Regions from separate parts of the Streptomyces sp. NPDC002265 genome, predicted to be linked through region 1. Evidence: predicted binding sites of a transcription regulator. Region 1 holds the regulator's gene; each other region holds the start of a gene.
The links. The regulator HrcA, encoded in region 1, represses chaperone genes, less so after heat shock. The targets are predictions, from matches to a motif close to TTNGCACTCNGNNNNNCNGAGTGCNAA.
Positions count from the first base shown of each region.

Region 1 (6,430 bases):
CGGGCAGCTCGCGGGCCATCCGGTGGCCCTGGCCCGCCCACAGCCCCATGCCCTGCGCGTCGGCGGCCAGGGCGGCGGCCTTGCGCAGCGGCGCGGTGAGGTGGTGGATCTCGGGATACGCGGCGGGCGCGTACGGCCCGTGCTCGCGCAGGAAGCGGTTGACCAGGCCGCGGGCCGGCCGCCCGGAGAACGCGCGGGTCAGCTCCGTGCGGGCGAACAGCGGATCGGTGAGCGCCTGCTTGTGCACGGTGTGCGCGCCGGACTCGGTGGTGGCCAGGAAGGCCGTGCCGAGCTGGGCCGCTTCGGCGCCGGCCGCCAGCACGGCGGCGATCTGGCTGCCGCGCATGATGCCGCCGGAGGCCACCAGCGGCAGGCCCACGCTCTCGCGGACCTGCGCGAGCAGGGCGAGCAGGGCGAGGCCGCAGCCGTCGTTCTCCTGGAGGTCGCGGTGGGTGCCCTGGTGTCCGCCCGCCTCCACGCCCTGCACGATCACCGCGTCTGCGCCCGCCCGCTCCACGGCGAGGGCCTCCTCGACGGTGGTCGCGGTGACCATCGTGCGGGTGCCGGCCCGGCGCAGGGCGTCCAGCGTGTCCCGGTCGGGCACCCCGAAGTGGAACGAGACCACGGGCACCGGGTTGTCCAGCAGCACCGCGAGCTTGGTGTCGTAGCCGTCGTCGCGCCCGCTGTCCGGGTCGCCGAGCTCCACGCCGTACCAGGCGGCCTCACCGGCCAGCTGGTGCGCGTACACCTCGACGGCGCCGGTCTCCGCGTACTCCGGCTGCGGCATGAACACGTTCACGCCGAAGGGGCGGGCCGTCAGGCTCCGCAGCTGTTTGATCTCCTGGTACATGCCGTCGGCCGTCTTGTACCCGGCGGCCAGGAAGCCGAGTCCGCCCGCCTCGCAGACGGCGGCGGCGAGCTTCGGCACGGAGACACCGCCCGCCATGGGCGCCTGCACGATCGGATGCGCGCAGAGATCGGTCAGTGCGGAGGACATGTCGGCATGTTGTCACGTCCCCCGGACAAGTCCGAATCGGGCCGTCCGCGGCCCGCGGCCGGACCTGCGGGTGCCGTACGGGCCGCGGCCGCGAGCGGACGCGCGGTACGGACGAAGGGCCCGGGGGCAGGCAGCCCCCGGGCCCTTCATGTCCTCGGCCGCTCGGGTCAGCGCCCGTTGAACGCGTCCTTCAGCCGCGAGAACAGTCCCTGCTGTCCCGGCTGGAACTGCCCCTGCGGACGCTCCTCGCCGCGCAGCTTGGCCAGTTCGCGCAGCAGGCGCTCCTGCTCGGGGTCGAGCTTGTTCGGGGTCTGGACCTCGACATGGACGATGAGGTCGCCCCGGCCGCCGCCGCGCAGGTGGGTGACGCCACGGCCGTGCAGCGGGATCGACTGGCCGGACTGGGTGCCGGGCCGGATGTCGACCTCCTCCATGCCGTCCAGCGTCTCCAGCGGCACCTTCGTGCCGAGGGCCGCCGCCGTCATCGGGATCGTGACCGTGCAGTGCAGGTCGTCGCCGCGCCGCTGGAAGGTGGAGTGCGGCAGCTCGTGGATCTCGACGTACAGATCGCCGGCCGGACCGCCGCCGGGACCGACCTCGCCCTCGCCGGCCAGCTGGATCCGCGTGCCGTTGTCGACACCGGCCGGGATCTTCACCGTCAGCGTCCGGCGGGAGCGCACCCGGCCGTCGCCCGCGCACTCGTGGCACGGGTTGGGCACGACGGTTCCGAAGCCCTGGCACTGCGGGCAGGGCCGGGACGTCATGACCTGGCCGAGGAAGGACCGCGTGACCTGCGAGACCTCACCGCGACCGCGGCACATGTCACAGGTCTGGGGGGTCGTGCCCGGCGCCGCGCCCTCACCGTTGCAGGTGGTGCAGACGATCGCCGTGTCGACCTGGATGTCCTTCGTGGTGCCGAAGGCCGCCTCGTCCAGCTCGATCTCCAGCCGGATCATGGCGTCCTGGCCCCGGCGGGTGCGCGAGCGCGGTCCGCGCTGCGACGCCGTGCCGAAGAACGCGTCCATGATGTCGGAGAAGTTGCCGAAGCCGCCCGCACCGAAGCCGCCCGCGGCGCCGGCGCCGCCGGACTGGGAGAGCGGGTCGCCGCCGAGGTCGTAGACCTGCTTCTTCTGCGGGTCCGACAGCACCTCGTAGGCGGCGTTGATCTCCTTGAACCGCTCCTGGGTCTTCGGATCGGGGTTCACATCCGGATGCAGCTCGCGCGCGAGCCGCCGGAAGGCCTTCTTGATCTCTTCCTGCGACGCGTCGCGGCGCACGCCGAGAACGGCGTAGTAGTCCGTGGCCACTCAGGACTCCGCCAGGATCTGTCCGACGTACCGTGCCACTGCGCGTACCGCTCCCATCGTTCCCGGGTAATCCATACGAGTCGGTCCGACCACACCGAGCTTGGCGACCGCCTCGTTGCCCGAACCGTAGCCGACCGAGACCACCGAAGTGGAGTTGAGTCCCTCATAGGCGTTCTCATGACCGATCCGCACCGTCATGCCCGAATCACCAGCCTCGCCAAGCAACTTGAGCAGCACGACGTGCTCCTCCAGCGCTTCGAGCACCGGGCGGATCGTGAGAGGGAAGTCATGTCCGAAGCGGGTCAGATTGGCGGTGCCGCCGATCATCAGCCGCTCCTCGTTCTCCTCGACCAGTGTCTCCAGCAGGGTGGAGAGCACCGTCGAGACCGTGCCGCGGTCGTCCGCCTCGAACGCGTCCGGCAGGTCCTCCACGAGCCGCGGCACGTCCGCGAACCGGCGGCCCGCGACCCGGCTGTTCAGCCGCGCCCTCAGATCCGCCAGGGAGGTCTCGCCGAACGGCGCCGTGCAGTCGACCACGCGCTGCTCGACCCGGCCGGTGTCGGTGATCAGCACCAGCATCACCCGCGCGGGCGCCAGCGACAGCAGCTCCACGTGCCGCACGGTCGAGCGGGTCAGCGACGGGTACTGCACGACGGCGACCTGCCGGGTCAGCTGCGCGAGCAGCCGTACCGTACGGGCCACCACGTCGTCGAGGTCCACGGCCCCGTCGAGGAAGCTCTGGATCGCGCGCCGCTCGGGTGCCGTCATCGGTTTGACGCCCGCGAGCTTGTCGACGAACAGCCGGTAGCCCTTGTCGGTGGGGATCCGCCCCGCACTGGTGTGCGGCTGGGCGATGAACCCCTCGTCCTCCAGGGCCGCCATGTCGTTGCGCACCGTCGCCGGGGACACACCGAGGTTGTGCCGCTCGGTCAGCGCCTTGGAGCCCACCGGCTCCTCGGTGCCGACGTAGTCCTGGACGATGGCGCGCAGCACCTGAAGCCTGCGTTCGCTCAGCATCTCGCGCACACCTCCAGACTGTCGTCCCCTGATGCCTGCCGCCTGGCACTCTGCGCGCGCGAGTGCCAACGGTCCCCGAGTCAGTGTACGGCCGTGGGGTACACCCCGGGCAAGGCTGGGCCTGCGACGTCGTGCCGGGCCCGCTTCCGGCATTAGCGTCGCGGTATGACGGTGACTTGGGAAGAGCTGGGGTGGGAGCGGCTGGCGGAGGGGGTCGGGCGGTGCCGGCTGCCGGTGTGGGACTGCACGGTGGGACTGATCACAGGGGCAGGATCCGCGCTGCTGGTCGACGCCGGGTCGAGCCTCGCCGAGGGTGCCCGGCTGCGCGGGCAGGCGGAGGCGCTCGCCGGCTGCCGGGTGCGCCGTCTCGCCCTCACCCACCCCCACTTCGACCACGTCTTCGGGGCGGCGGCGTTCGCGGGCGCGACGGTACTGGTGGCGGCGGGAGAAGGCGCACCGCCCGCGCCGCCGGGGGCGGCCGTCACGGGGAACGGGGGCGGGGGCGGGACCGGGAGTGGGAACGAGCGCGCGGACGCGCACGGGCGCGGGAGCGCGGGCGGGAGCGCGGCCGGGGACGGGCACGGGCGCGAGGGCGGGCGCGGGACCGCGGACCGGGGCGGGGACTTCTACGGGGCGGATCGCGCCGGGATGTGTGCGGACGCGGTGCGCAACGGCCTCGGCCGCCGGGCCGCGGAGGAGGCCGCCGACGCCCTCGTACGCCCCCACCGGACCGTGCACGGCACCCTGGCCCTGGAGCCGGCCGGCGGCCCGCGGATCCTGCTGGCGGACGTGGGCCCCGGGCACACCGCGCGGGACCTCGCGGTGGTGGTGGCGAGCGACCCGGTGGTGGTGTTCTGCGGCGACCTGGTCGAGGAGTCCGGCGAACCGCAGGCCGGTCCCGACGCCGTACCGTCGCGCTGGCCCGCCGCCCTGGACCGGCTGCTGGAACTGGGCGGCGAGGACGCGTTGTACGTGCCCGGTCACGGAGCGGTGGTGGACGCGGCCTTCGTCCGGGCCCAGCGGGACGCGCTGGCGCGGCGTTTCGGCGTGTCGTGAGACCGCGCCGACGACTTCTCCTATCGTCGTGCGAATGCGCTCGTACTCACCCGACCTGACGCCGCCGTGGAAGAAGCCCGGACCCGTACCGGAGGTCCCCGCCGAACCCGGTCTCGTGGTCGAGGAGCCCGCGACGGGGTTCTGCGGCGCGGTGATCCGCTGCGAGGCGGGCACGGTGACGCTGGAGGACCGGTTCGGCAAGCACCGGGTGTTCCCGCTGGAGCCGCGGGGCTTCCTCCTGGAGGGCGCCGTGGTGACGCTGGTCCGGCCGTCCGCGGGCGGCCCTGCGCAGCCCGCCCGTACGGCGTCCGGCTCGGTCGCCGTACCCGGCGCACGCGCCCGGGTGGCGCGCGCCGGGCGGATCTATGTCGAGGGTCGGCACGACGCCGAGCTGGTCGAGAAGGTCTGGGGCGACGACCTGCGCATCGAGGGCGTGGTCGTGGAGTACCTGGAGGGTGTCGACGACCTCCCGTCGATCGTCGCCGCGTTCTCCCCCGGCCCGGACGCCCGCCTCGGCGTCCTGGTGGACCATCTGGTGCCGGGCTCCAAGGAGTCCCGTATCGCCGCGTCGGTGACGAGCGAGCACGCGCTGGTGGTGGGCCACCCGTTCATCGACGTCTGGGAGGCGGTGAAACCGTCGGCCCTGGGCATCCCGGCGTGGCCGCGGGTCCCGCGCGGCCAGGACTGGAAGACGGGCGTGTGCCGGGCGCTGGGCTGGCCCTCGGACAACACGGGCGCGGTGTGGCAGGCGATCCTCGCGCGCGTGGGCTCCTACAAGGACCTGGAACCGGAGCTGCTGGGCTGTGTCGAGCGTCTCATCGACCATGTGACCGTGCCCTGAACGCACCCTGAAGCGCCCCGGGCCGGGCAGGCCGTGGCCGCTGCCACGGGGTGACCCTTCAGTCCACCAGGTCCCGCACCACCGCGTCCGCCAGCAGCCGCCCCCGCAGCGTCAGCACGGCCCGCCCGTCGTCGTACGCCTCCTGCGCCAGCAGTCCCTCCGACAGTGCCCGGCGCGACGCCTTGAGCCCCTCCTCCTTCAGCAGGCCCAGCGGCACCCCCTCCCGCAGCCGGAGCTCCAGCAGGATCCGCTCCACCCGCCGGTCCTCGTCCGCCAGGACCTCGCGTCCGGCCCCCGGCGACCGCCCGGACGCCAGCGCCGCCGCGTACGCCCCCGGGTGCTTGACGTTCCACCAGCGCACCCCGCCCACGTGCGAGTGCGCGCCTGGCCCGGCGCCCCACCAGTCGGCGCCCCGCCAGTACAGCTCGTTGTGCAGGCAGCGGGCCGCCTGCGAGGTCGCCCAGTTGGACACCTCGTACCAGTCGAAGCCCGCCCCCGCCAGCACCGACTCCGCGATCAGGTAGCGGTCGGCGTGGACGTCGTCGTCGGTCATCGGGACCTCGCCCCGGCGGATCCGCCGCGCGAGCTGCGTACCCTCCTCGACGATCAGCGCGTACGCCGACACATGGTCGGGTCCGGCCCCGATCGCCGCCTCCAGCGAGGCCCGCCAGTCGTCGTCGGACTCGCCCGGGGTGCCGTAGATCAGGTCGAGGTTGACGTGCTCGAAGCCGGCCGCGCGGGCCTCGGCGACGCACGCCTCGGGCCGTCCCGGGGTGTGCGTGCGGTCGAGCACCTTCAGCACGTGCTGTCTCGCGCTCTGCATGCCGAAGGAGATCCGGTTGAAGCCGCCGGCGCGGAGCGTGGCGAGGTAGGCCGGGTCCACCGACTCCGGGTTCGCCTCGGTGGTGACCTCCGCGTCCGCCGCCAGCCCGAACTCGTCGCGGATCGCGCCGAGCATCCGTACGAGATCGTCCGCGGCCAGCAGGGTGGGCGTGCCGCCGCCGACGAACACCGTGCGGACCTCGCGCGGGTCGTCGCCGAGGACCTTGCGGGCCAGGCGGATCTCGTCGATCAGGGTCTCGGCGTAGTTGTCGCGGGAGGCGAGGACGCCGCCGGTGCCGCGCAGTTCGGTCGCCGTGTAGGTGTTGAAGTCGCAGTAGCCGCAGCGGGTCGCGCAGTAGGGGACGTGCAGGTAGAACCCGAGGGGGCGGT
Region 1 is NZ_JBEOWS010000013.1:52,630-59,059, forward strand. Features, by position in the region: gene ABT085_RS04285 (nitronate monooxygenase) at 1-997, opposite strand, end outside; gene dnaJ (molecular chaperone DnaJ) at 1,165-2,304, opposite strand; gene hrcA (heat-inducible transcriptional repressor HrcA) at 2,305-3,321, opposite strand; gene ABT085_RS04300 (MBL fold metallo-hydrolase) at 3,487-4,377, shown strand; gene ABT085_RS04305 (DUF3097 domain-containing protein) at 4,412-5,218, shown strand; gene hemW (radical SAM family heme chaperone HemW) at 5,277-6,430, opposite strand, start outside.

Region 2 (6,430 bases), on a different contig from region 1:
GCGATGGAGGCGGCGTTCTGCAGGGCAGAGCGGGTCACCTTCGCCGGGTCGATGATGCCTTCGGCGATCATGTCGACGTACTCGCCGGTGGCCGCGTTCAGGCCCCAGCCCACGGTCAGGTTGCGGACCTTCTCGACCACGACGCCGCCCTCGAGACCACCGTTGACGGCGATCTGCTTCAGCGGGGCCTCCAGGGCGAGCTTCACGGCGTTGGCGCCGGTCGCCTCGTCACCCGAGAGCTCGAGCTTCTCGAACACCGCGGAGGCCTGGAGCAGGGCCACGCCACCACCGGCGACGATGCCCTCCTCGACGGCCGCCTTCGCGTTGCGGACGGCGTCCTCGATGCGGTGCTTGCGCTCCTTGAGCTCGACCTCGGTGGCGGCACCGGCCTTGATGACGGCCACGCCGCCGGCCAGCTTCGCCAGGCGCTCCTGGAGCTTCTCGCGGTCGTAGTCCGAGTCCGAGTTCTCGATCTCGGCGCGGATCTGGTTGACCCGGCCCTGGACCTGGTCGGCGGAGCCGGCGCCGTCCACGATCGTGGTCTCGTCCTTGGTGATGACGACCTTGCGGGCGCGGCCCAGGAGGTCCAGGGTCGCGTTCTCCAGCTTGAGGCCGACCTCCTCGGAGATCACCTCGCCGCCGGTGAGGATGGCGATGTCGTTCAGCATCGCCTTGCGGCGGTCACCGAAGCCCGGGGCCTTGACGGCGACGGACTTGAAGGTGCCACGGATCTTGTTGACGACCAGGGTCGACAGGGCCTCGCCCTCGACGTCCTCGGCGATGATCAGCAGCGGCTTGCCCGACTGCATGACCTTCTCCAGGAGCGGGAGCAGGTCCTTGACGGAGCCGATCTTGGAGTTGGCGATCAGGATGTACGGGTCGTCGAGCGACGCCTCCATCCGCTCCATGTCGGTGGCGAAGTACGCCGAGATGTAGCCCTTGTCGAAGCGCATACCCTCGGTGAGCTCCAGCTCCAGACCGAAGGTCTGGGACTCCTCGACGGTGATGACGCCTTCCTTGCCGACCTTGTCCATCGCCTCGGCGATGAGCTCGCCGATCTGGGTGTCGGCGGCGGAGATGGAGGCCGTGGAAGCGATCTGCTCCTTGGTCTCGACATCCTTCGCCTGCTCGAGCAGGGCGCCCGAGACGGCCTCGACGGCCTTCTCGATGCCGCGCTTGAGGGCCATCGGGTTGGCACCCGCGGCCACGTTGCGCAGACCCTCGCGGACGAGCGCCTGGGCGAGGACGGTCGCGGTGGTCGTACCGTCACCGGCGACGTCGTCCGTCTTCTTGGCGACTTCCTTGACCAGCTCGGCGCCGATCTTCTCGTACGGGTCCTCGAGCTCGATCTCCTTGGCGATGGAGACACCATCGTTGGTGATCGTGGGGGCGCCCCACTTCTTCTCGAGGACGACGTTGCGGCCCTTGGGGCCGAGCGTCACCTTCACGGCGTCCGCGAGCTGGTTCATGCCGCGCTCGAGGCCGCGCCGTGCCTCCTCGTCGAACGCGATGATCTTGGCCATGTGAAGTGGTCCTCCCGGACTGGGGTGGATTGCTCCGGACCGCGCTGGCGCCCGCGACGGACGGCTCGCACGCCTCGTGGTTCCTTGCCCCACCCGGCCTGCGGGCCTCACCGACCCGGTCCTTCGTTGTCACTCTCACCTTCAGAGTGCTAACGCAATGATTAGCACTCGCCCCTGCCGAGTGCAAGCGCCCTCGGCTGATCCGCAGGTCGCGAGCGACGGCACCCGGACAGGCCGAAGGGCTCGCACCCCACGGGATGCGAGCCCTTCGGCGAAGAACAGAAGAACGTCGCTGCAATAAGTCGGCGCGTGCTTCAGCCGGCCGCCAGCCGGACCATGTCCGCCTGCGGCCCCTTCTGACCCTGCGAGATCTCGAAATCGACCCGCTGGCCCTCTTCCAGGGTGCGGTACCCGTCCATCTGGATCGCGCTGTAGTGGACGAACACGTCCGCACCACCGTCGACCGCGATGAAGCCGTACCCCTTCTCCGCGTTGAACCACTTGACGGTGCCCTGAGCCATGCCTAACTCCCCTATTACTGGCCCTTGCACAGATCCGCACTTCGCGGATCCGGGTCAGACCTCACCCCCCATGGGACGGGGGCGTGCGCCGGAACGCGTCGACCGCGGCTGAATGTATCTGTCCAACTGCCGTCTGCAACAGGTCAATCGGACGAGAAATCCGGGCACGACGAGCTCCCCGAACACCAGCAATTCGCCTTGTTTCAGGGCAACTTGGGCCGGGCATTGGGAGCGAAAGGCGCAAAACACCTGCCCACTTTGGCTACTTCTCGTCGCCCGTGCGGCAGGTCGTGAAGGTCGCAAACCCCGGAATCGGGAGCTGCTTCCCCAACTCTACCGCGCTCAATCACACAGAATTGCCCCCTCCGCTTCTCTCGCGGAGGGGGCAATTCGATGAACACTCGGTAACCGAGGTTACCGAAGGTAATGATCAGCCTCCGGCGACCGCCGGAATGATGGAGACGCCGGCGCCGTCCGGGGTCGCCGTCTGGAGCCCCTGCTCGAAGCGGACGTCGTCGTCGTTCACGTAGACGTTGACGAACCGGCGCAGCTTGCCCTGGTCGTCCAGGACGCGGGCGGCGATGCCGGTGTGGTTCTTCTCCAGGTCGGAGATGACCTCGGCGAGGGTCGCGCCCTCGGCGCTCACCTCGGCGGCGCCGCCGGTGTAGGTGCGCAGGATGGTGGGGATGCGGACGTTGACGCTCATGATGCGAGGCCAGCCTCTCGGAAGGAGTCCAGGTTCGGGCGGATGGTCGCGGTCAGACCGGTGCCGGCCACCGCGTCGAGGGTCTTCAGGCCGTCACCGGTGTTCAGCACGACGGTCGTCAGGGCCGGGTCGAGCAGGCCGTTCTCGATGAGCTTGCGGGTCACGCCCACCGTCACCCCGCCCGCCGTCTCGGCGAAGATCCCCTCGGTCCGCGCCAGCAGCTTGATCGCGTCCACGATCTGCTCGTCCGTCACGTCCTCCACGGCACCGCCCGTGCGGCGCGCGATGTCGAGGACGTACGGCCCGTCGGCCGGGTTGCCGATGGCGAGGGACTTGGCGATGGTGTCCGGCTTCTGGGGCCGTACGACGTCGTGGCCGGCCTTGTAGGCCACCGACACCGGCGAGCAGCCCTCCGCCTGGGCGCCGAAGATCTTGTACGGCCGGTCCTCGACCAGCCCGAGCTTGATGAGCTCCTGGAGCCCCTTGTCGATCTTGGTGAGCTGGGAGCCGGAGGCGATCGGGACGACCAGCTGGTCGGGCAGCCGCCAGCCGAGCTGCTCGCAGATCTCGTACGCCAGGGTCTTGGAACCCTCCGCGTAGTACGGCCGCAGGTTGACGTTGACGAAGCCCCAGCCGTCGCCCGCCGGATCGCCGATCAGCTCGGAGCAGAAACGGTTCACGTCGTCGTAGTTGCCCTCGATGCCGACGAGTTCACCGCCGTAGACCGCGGCCATGACGATCTTGCCCTGCTCCAGGTCGTGCGGGATGAACACGCAGGAGCGCAGACCGGCACGGGCGGCGGCGGCGCCGACGGCGCCGGCCAGGTTGCCGGTGGAGGAGCAGGACAGGGTGGTGAAGCCGAAGGCGCGCGCGGCCTCCAGGGCCTGGGCGACGACCCGGTCCTTGAAGGAGTGCGTCGGGTTGCCGGAGTCGTCCTTCACGTACAGCCCGCCCGTGACACCGAGCTCGCGGGCCAGGTTGTCGGCCTTGACGAGCTGGGTCCAGCCGGGGTTGAGGTTGGGCTTGTCCGCCACGTCCGTGGGGACGGGCAGCAGCGGCGCGTAGCGCCAGATGTTCGCGGGTCCCGCTTCGATCCGCTTGCGCAGCTCCTCGGTCTCGTACCGCGAGAAGTCGTAGGCGATCTCGAGCGGGCCGAAACACTCCTCGCAGGCGAAGACCGGGCCGAGCGGCACGCGGTGTCCGCACTCGCGGCAGGAGAGCGCCGCGGCGGAGCCCAGATCGACGGGGTTCGTGGTGCTTACAGCAGTCTGCGCAGCCATGGAGGCGAGGCCCTTTCTCCTCATCTTCCTCACGACGCACTTCGCCGTGAGACGGATTTGGCACCTTCCCGAGCCGGGAGCCTCGCGTGAACGAGAAACCGACTGGAGGGTTGCCGGGGCTTCATCGGGCCGTATCCCTCTGCCCCTCTGGATGAGCGGTATGAAGTTTTCAGCGGTCGGCCACCCTGGACATGCGATGGTCATCCGCGTTGTTCAAGACTGTAACCGAAGGCCCCGACAGTTGAGAGAGTCGTCCGAACCGCGAGATGCCCGTGCCCGTCAGCCGCTGTCGCGGCCGGCATCCCCGCCCGCCGCGAGCACGCAGAACGCAGAAGGAGCCGCCGCTGTGCTGGAAGAAGTCGAGCGCTGGCTGAGCACACGCTCCTGGTCCGTCAGCGACCGCCCGCTCCACAAGATCCTCGCCGCGAAACGCGCCCGGGGCCAGTCGGTCTCCGTCGTCCTGCCCGCACTCAACGAGGAGGAGACGGTCGGTGACATCGTCTCCGTGATCCGGCACGACCTGATGCAGCAGGTCCCGCTCGTCGACGAGATCGTCGTCGTCGACTCGGGTTCCACCGACCGCACCTCGGCGGTGGCCGCGGCCGCGGGCGCCCGGGTCGTCCACCGCGACGCCATCCTGCCCCGGATCCCGGCCGTGCCCGGCAAGGGCGAGGTGCTGTGGCGGTCCCTCCTGGTCACCGGCGGGGACATCGTCTGCTTCATCGACGCCGACCTCAGGGAGTTCTCCTCCGACTTCGTCTCCGGCATCGTGGGCCCGCTGCTCACCGATCCGGACGTCGACCTGGTCAAGGCCATGTACGACCGCCCGCTGGGCGGGGCGGCCGGCCAGGGCGGGCGGGTCACCGAGCTGATGGCCCGTCCGCTGCTGAACATGCACTGGCCGCAGCTGGCCGGGTTCGTGCAGCCGCTCGGCGGCGAGTACGCGGCCCGCCGCTCCCTGCTGGAACAGCTGCCGTTCCCGGTCGGGTACGGGGTGGAGCTGGGCATGCTGGTCGACTCGCTGCACCTGGTGGGCCTCGACGCGCTCGCCCAGGTGGACGTCGGGGTGCGCAAGCACCGCCACCAGGACGGACAGGCACTGGGCCGGATGGCTGCCGCCATCTACCGCACCGCGCAGCTGCGGATGGCCCGCGGCCACCTGATCCGGCCCTCTCTCACCCAGTTCGAGCGGGGCCGGAACGGCTTCGAGCCGCGCACGTACTCCGTGGACACGGAGGAGCGGCCGCCGATGGCCGAGATCGCCGAGTACAGGTCACGCAAGGTGGCCTGACGGGTGCACGAGGTGACGTTCCCGAAGGGGTCGTATACAAATGTTTCCGGACTGCTGTGGTCCTTCCGCACGTTTGAGCGTTTCCGGGCCGGGCTAGGTTGAGGCGTATGGCTTCCACGCACGTTGCTGAGGTGCTGGTCGCGTCCAACCGCGGCCCGGTTTCGTACGAGGTGGGCGAGGACGGCTCGCTGCACGCCCGCAGGGGCGGCGGCGGGCTGGTCTCGGGCCTGTCGGCCATCGGGCCCGACGCCGGGGCGCTGTGGGTGTGCTCCGCCCTGTCCGACGGCGACCGCGAGGCGGTGCGGCGCGGCGCGGGCGAGCCGGGCGTGCGGATGCTGGACATCCCGGCCGACGTGCACGCCGACGCCTACAACGGCATCGCCAACTCGGTGCTCTGGTTCGTCCACCACATGCTCTACCAGACCCCGCTGGAGCCGGTCTTCGACGCGGAGTTCCGGCGCCGGTGGGTGGCGTACGAGCGGTACAACCGCGCCTTCGCCGAGGCCCTCGCCGAGGAGGCGGTCTACGGGGCGACGGCGGTCGTCCAGGACTACCACCTGACGCTGGTGCCGGGCATGCTCCGCGAACTCCGCCCCGACCTGCGTATCGGCCATTTCTCGCACACCCCGTGGGCGCCGCCGGACTACTTCCGGATGCTGCCGGACGACATCCGGGAACAGATCGTGCGGGGCATGCTCGGCGCGGACCGGCTGGGCTTCCTCACCCGGCGGTGGGCGGGCGCCTTCCTGGACTGCGCGGGCGAGGTGGACCGCGAGCTGATCCGTGCGGCCCGGCCGGAGGGCGAGGGGCCCGGGACGGTCGAACACGCACCGCCCGGCGGCGGCGCGCAGCGCACCACGGTGATCGGTGTGCACGGCCTCGGCGCCGACGCCGACTTCCTGCGCGAGCGCGCCCACCGGGCCGACGTCGGCGAGCGGATGGCGGCGCTGCGGGCGGAGATCGGCGAGGGCCGCAGGACGGTCGTGCGGGTGGACCGGACCGAGCTGTCGAAGAACATCGTGCGCGGTCTGCTGGCGTACCGGCAGCTGCTCGACGACCACCCCGAGTGGCGGGAGCGGGTCGTGCACGTCGCCTTCGCCTACCCCTCC
Region 2 is NZ_JBEOWS010000154.1:4,015-10,444, forward strand. Features, by position in the region: gene groL (chaperonin GroEL) at 1-1,523, opposite strand, end outside; gene ABT085_RS25115 (cold-shock protein) at 1,838-2,044, opposite strand; gene ABT085_RS25120 (MoaD/ThiS family protein) at 2,475-2,750, opposite strand; gene thrC (threonine synthase) at 2,747-4,030, opposite strand; SAM riboswitch class I at 4,048-4,188, opposite strand; gene ABT085_RS25130 (glucosyl-3-phosphoglycerate synthase) at 4,377-5,321, shown strand; gene ABT085_RS25135 (alpha,alpha-trehalose-phosphate synthase (UDP-forming)) at 5,429-6,430, shown strand, end outside.
Region 2: a site for HrcA is predicted at 1,685-1,711, ahead of groL (chaperonin GroEL). Genes of this name have one in related genera too.

Region 3 (6,430 bases), on a different contig from region 1:
GTCGGCGCCCCCGCCACCCGGGTGAGGAACACCGTCGCCGCGTGCGGCCCCTGCGGCTTGACCTTGCGCCGCAGCTCCTCCGGTTCCACCGCCGACCCGCGCTTCTTGACGGTCAGCACCCCGACCTCCCGCTCCCGCAGCAGCGCCTTCAGCCGCTTGACGCTGAAGTGGAGCTGGTCGGTGATCTCGTACGCCGAGGCGTACACGGTCGGGCGCAGCTCGTCCGACGTCACGTACGCGATCGTCTCGTCGACGAGGCCGCCGCCGACCTCCTCGGCCACCTCGGCCACCAGATGGGCACGGATGACGGCGCCGTCGGGCTCGTACAAGTAGCGTCCGACGGAACGGACTCCGGGGTCGGGCAGGCCGCGGGAGAGCAGGGTGCGCGGGCCGGGCAGCAGGGTGGAGCGCACCGCCCCCGGGCTCGTCCCGAACCACAGCACCGCCTCCTTCACGTCCCCGCCGTCCGAGATCCACTCGGCCTCCGCCTCGGCGGGCACCGCCTCGTGCGGAATGCCGGGCGCGACCTTCAGCGCGGCACGCGGGGCCGCCAGGGCCGTCCGCACCGCCCAGGACAGCGGCGGCGAGTACGCCTCCGGATCGAAGATGCGTCCCCGCCCGCCCCGGCGCGCCGGGTCCACGAAGACGGCGTCGTACGACGACACGTCCACCTCCGTGACGTCCGCCTCCCGCACCTCGATCAGGTCGGCGAGTCCCAGCGCCTCGGCGTTCGCGCGCGCCACGGCCGCCGTCGTCGGGTCGCGGTCCACGGCCAGGACCCGGATGCCGGCGCGGGCCAGCGCGATCGCGTCCCCGCCGATGCCGCAGCACAGGTCCGCGACCGAGGTCACGCCGAGCTCCTCGAACCGCCGCGCGCGGTAGGCGGCCACCGTCGCCCGGGTGGACTGTTCGACCCCGTTGGGCGTGAAGAACATCCGCTCCGCGTCCTCGGCCGCGAACTTCGCCGCCGCCCGCTGCCGCAGCCGTGCCTGGCCGAGCGCCGCCGACACCAGGTCGGCGGGGTGCTCGCGGCGCAGCCGGGTGGCGACGGCGAGTTCGTCGGCCGGGGCGGTGTCGCGGACCTCGTGGAGGAGGGCGCGGCCTTCGGGCGTGAGGAGGGCGTCCAGGTCGTTCACCGGCTCATTGTGGGCCAGTCGGTGGACGGCGCGCCTCCGGTGGCGGTGTCGGGCCCGGCCGGCGGCCCTGGGCTGGGAGGATCCGGCAACATGCGAGTAGTCGTACAAGCTGAAAAAAATGCTTTTGTTCGGACTGTGAGAAGCCCCCGGACCTCCAGGGTCTCCCGCGCCTGCCGGGTCTCCCGGATCGGCGGTGTCGCCGCGCTCGCCGTCGCCGCCGTCGCCTCGGGCTGTGCGCAGGGCGGCGGGGCCGCCCAGGTACGCCCGGCCCCCGGACAGCAGGGGCTCCAGGCACCCCCGGCCCGCGCCCTCGACGCCTACGCGGGGCGGCTGCGCGCCGAGTACGCGGCACGGGCGGCCGCGGCCCGGCGCTGGGGCCTGGCCCGGGTCCCGCTGACACCCCCGGCGCCACCGGCGAGGAAGCCGCGGATCACCGCTCGCGCCGGCTTCGAGGTCGACGGCCGGCGGGAGCGGAACCTGCCCCCGGTCTTCACCACGATCCCCACCAGGAAGAGGATCGTCTTCCTCACCATCGACGACGGCGCCGAGAAGGACCCGGCGTTCCTGCGCATGATGAGCGAACTGAAGATCCCGTACACCGCCTTCCTCAGCGACTACCTGATCAGCGACGACTACGGCTACTTCAAGAAGATGCAGCGCAGCGGGGTGGTCCTGAACAACCACACCCTGCACCACCCCTACCTCCCCGGACTGTCGTACGAGGAACAGAAGCGCGAGATCTGCGGCATGCAGGACGTGATCGAACGTCACTACGGCAGGCGCCCGACCGTCTTCCGCCCGCCCTACGGCGACTACGACCGGGACACCCTGGCCGCCGCGAAGGCCTGCGGCATCAAGTACGCCCCGATCTGGGACGAGGAGGTCTTCGTCGACCACTGGGAGTACCGCGAGTGGGACCAGGACCTGCACCCCGGCGACATCGTCCTGACCCACTTCCGGGGCCGCTCCGACTGGCGGGGCACCATGCCCGACATGATCCGGCGGTTCCTCCGGAAGGTGACCGACAAGGGCTACGCGGTGGCCCGCCTGGAGGACTACCTGTGAGGCTGCGGGCGCTGACCGCGGGAGTGCTGGCGTCGGCCGTACTGCTGCTCACCGGCTGCGCCCAGTCCGTCGACCCGATCGAACGGCTGGGCAGGAAGGCGGCCCAGGGAGTGCGACCGCACGGCCCTGGCGCCCAACAGGCGTACCGCCACTGGGGTCTGTCGGCCCCGCTGGCCCAGGCCCCCCGGCGGGCGGCCCGGCCGCTCACCGCCACCGCACCGGGCCTGCCGACGGTGGTCGACCGGGTCAGGACCCACGACCGGGTCGTCTTCCTCACCTACGACGACGGCGCCGAACGCGACCCCCGGTTCGTCGACATGGTCCGCGAACTGCGGCTCCCGGTCAGCATGTTCCTCACCGACAGCGTCGCCGGACCGGGGTACGGCCACTTCGCCCGGCTGCGCTCGGTCGGCGCGAGCCTGCAGAACCACACCCTCGACCACCCGTCCCTGCGCGGACTGCCCTACGTCGGCCAGCGCGCGGAGATCTGCGGACAGCAGGAGAAGCTCAGGACCCGCTTCGGCCTGCGCCCGCGGCTGCTCCGGCCGCCCTACGGGACGTACGACCACGCCACCCTGCGGGCCGCCGCCCGGTGCGGTATCTCGACGCTGGTGCTGTGGCGGGTGTCGATGGGCGCGGCCGGCCTGACGTACACCAGGGGTTCGCACCGGCTGCTCCCCGGCGACATCGTGGCCGTCGGCCCGGACGAGACCCCGGGCCCGACCCTCAGGAAGCGCACCACCCACCTGCTGCGCCGGATCCAGGAACAGGGACTGACGGTGGCTCGCCTGGAGGACTACGTCTAGGACCTGTCCGGGGGACAGGCCTGGTCCGGCCGCGCGCGAACCGTCTCGTGCGCGGCCGACGGCATCACCGTCGATCCCCGCGCCGCCGCCGGCCGGGCGCGAAAAACCGCGCCGCGCCGTCCGCAATTGGCACTCCGCTTGACCGAGTGCTAATCGCGGTCATAGTCTCGGCTCTGGCACTCCCCCCTGGAGAGTGCCAACACGCGACGGGCAGGTCCGGCACCCGCGACGACGGATCCACCTGGTCGCCACCTCAGACAGTTAACCCCGTGAGATCTCCGAAGGGGGAGGTCGGATCGTGACGACCACCAGCTCCAAGGTTGCCATCAAGCCGCTCGAGGACCGCATTGTGGTCCAGCCGCTGGACGCCGAGCAGACCACGGCCTCTGGCCTGGTCATCCCGGACACCGCCAAGGAGAAGCCCCAGGAGGGCGTCGTCCTGGCCGTGGGCCCGGGCCGCTTCGAGAACGGCGAGCGTCTTCCGCTCGACGTCAAGACCGGCGACATCGTGCTGTACAGCAAGTACGGCGGCACCGAGGTGAAGTACAACGGCGAGGAGTACCTCGTCCTCTCGGCTCGCGACGTCCTCGCGATCATCGAGAAGTAGTCACCTCGCTTCCTCGCGAAGCACTTTGTTTTTGAACTGCGCCCCTGGCCCCCGCGACCATTAATCAGCCGGGCGTCGGGGGCGCAGTCGTTCACCCTGATTCACCTCGAGATTTCCGAGAGGGCAAACGCTCCCATGGCGAAGATCCTGAAGTTCGACGAGGACGCCCGTCGCGCCCTCGAGCGCGGCGTCAACAAGCTTGCCGACACGGTCAAGGTGACGATCGGCCCCAAGGGCCGCAACGTCGTCATCGACAAGAAGTTCGGCGCCCCGACCATCACCAACGACGGCGTGACCATCGCCCGTGAGGTGGAGATCGAGGACCCGTACGAGAACCTCGGCGCCCAGCTGGTGAAGGAGGTCGCCACCAAGACGAACGACGTCGCGGGTGACGGCACCACCACCGCCACGGTGCTCGCCCAGGCGCTCGTGCGCGAGGGCCTCAAGAACGTCGCCGCCGGTGCCTCCCCGGCCGCCCTGAAGAAGGGCATCGACGCCGCCGTCAAGGCCGTCTCCGACGAGCTGCTCGCCTCGGCCCGCCCGATCGACGAGAAGTCCGACATCGCCGCCGTGGCCGCGCTGTCCGCCCAGGACCAGCAGGTCGGCGAGCTCATCGCCGAGGCCATGGACAAGGTCGGCAAGGACGGTGTCATCACCGTCGAGGAGTCCAACACCTTCGGTCTGGAGCTGGACTTCACCGAGGGCATGGCCTTCGACAAGGGCTACCTGTCGCCGTACTTCGTGACGGACCAGGAGCGCATGGAGGCCGTCCTGGAGGACCCCTACATCCTCATCAACCAGGGCAAGGTCTCCTCCATCCAGGACCTGCTGCCGCTGCTGGAGAAGGTCATCCAGACCAACTCCTCCAAGCCGCTGCTGATCATCGCCGAGGACGTCGAGGGCGAGGCCCTGTCGACCCTGGTCGTCAACAAGATCCGCGGCACGTTCAACGCCGTCGCCATCAAGGCCCCCGGCTTCGGCGACCGCCGCAAGGCGATGCTGCAGGACATGGCGATCCTCACCGGCGCCACGGTCATCTCCGAGGAGGTCGGCCTCAAGCTCGACCAGGTCGGCATCGACGTGCTGGGCTCGGCCCGCCGCGTCACCATCACCAAGGACGACACCACGATCGTGGACGGCGCCGGCGAGACCGCCGACGTGCACGGCCGCGTCGCCCAGATCAAGGCCGAGATCGAGAACACCGACTCCGACTGGGACCGCGAGAAGCTCCAGGAGCGCCTCGCGAAGCTGGCCGGCGGCGTGTGCGTGATCAAGGTCGGCGCCGCCACCGAGGTGGAGCTGAAGGAGAAGAAGCACCGTCTGGAGGACGCCATCTCCGCGACCCGCGCCGCGGTCGAGGAGGGCATCGTCTCCGGTGGTGGCTCCGCGCTGGTCCACGCCGCCAAGGTCCTGGAGGGCAACCTCGACAAGACCGGCGACGAGGCCACCGGTGTCGCCGTGGTCCGCCGCGCGGTCGTCGAGCCGCTGCGCTGGATCGCCGAGAACGCCGGCCTGGAGGGCTACGTCATCACCTCCAAGGTCGCCGACCTCGACAAGGGCCAGGGCTTCAACGCCGCCACCGGCGAGTACGGCGACCTGGTCAAGGCCGGCGTCATCGACCCGGTGAAGGTCACCCGCTCCGCCCTGGAGAACGCCGCGTCCATCGCCTCCCTCCTCCTGACGACCGAGACCCTGGTCGTCGAGAAGAAGGAAGAGGAGGAGCCGGCCGCCGGCGGTCACGGCCACGGCCACTCCCACTGACGCACCCCGGTGACCCCGGCGGGTCCTGACCCGGCCCCGGCGGCCCCCGACAGGAACGCCGCCGGCCGACCAGGCCCGCCCACTCCGCCCCGCCCCGCCGCAACTCGTCGCGGCGGGGCGGAGTGCTGTCCGGCGGCACTCGCGACCTGGGCGGCACCGGATCCCGTACCGCCACCGAACGGCCCAGCGCGGCGGAAGCCCCCGTTCCCTGTGAGAGGGAACGGGGGCTTCGCCCCTCGCGGGTCCGTACGGAAACCGACGGCTCAGTTCTCCAGTGCGTCCAGCACTCCCAGCTGCGCCATCAGTCCGAGTCTGTCGTACTGCCACCAGCCCTCGACGAGCTTGCCGTCCTCGCCGCACCGGAAGACGGTCGTGCCCGTCATCGACACCCGCCGGCCGGTGGCCGGGATCCCCAGGAAGTCGCCGCGGTGCGTGCCGTGCCAGGTCCAGCGGGTGCAGACCCGGTCGTCCTGGCAGATCTGCTCGTCCACGGTGAACGCGAAGTCGAAGGCGCCCCGCCACATCTCGAACTCGCGCCGCATGTTGTCCAGCCCGAGCGTGTCCTGCTCGTTGGCTGGGTCGTGGTCGTGGTAGTGCTCCGCCATCATGCTGTTCAACGGAGGCAGTTCACCGGCGGTGGAGACCAGCTCGAAGAACCTGCGCGCGTTGGCCGCGTACAACTGCTCGTCGCGCACCACCTCGAGATCGGTGAAGGTCGGCATCCCGTCGCAGAGGGCGGCCATCTCCTGGAAGATCCGGTCGGTCTCGGGGAGATGCGAGTTGCGCATCGCGTCCTCGTACGAGGGGAACTCCACGATCTGTACGAAGTGCGCGTCGTCCGACCGGTCCTGGCCGATCAGATCGTGCGTCGCGCTCCGTCTGCCCTTGGTCTCCTCGACCCAGGTGTCCAGCAGCCGGTTCATCTCGTCGAACCGGCTCGTCCTGCACTCGATGAGCTGTACGAACGTCATGACGCCGCCTCCGGCCCCCCTGGGTCCGGTTCCCTCCGGCCATTCTCGCACCGGAGCGGCGGCGTCACCTGTCCGGCGCCGGCC
Region 3 is NZ_JBEOWS010000110.1:10,996-17,425, forward strand. Features, by position in the region: gene ABT085_RS20485 (class I SAM-dependent methyltransferase) at 1-1,136, opposite strand, end outside; gene ABT085_RS20490 (polysaccharide deacetylase family protein) at 1,227-2,201, shown strand; gene ABT085_RS20495 (polysaccharide deacetylase family protein) at 2,198-3,007, shown strand; gene groES (co-chaperone GroES) at 3,306-3,614, shown strand; gene groL (chaperonin GroEL) at 3,750-5,375, shown strand; gene ABT085_RS20510 (ester cyclase) at 5,639-6,346, opposite strand.
Region 3: a site for HrcA is predicted at 3,134-3,160, ahead of groES (co-chaperone GroES). Genes of this name have one in related genera too.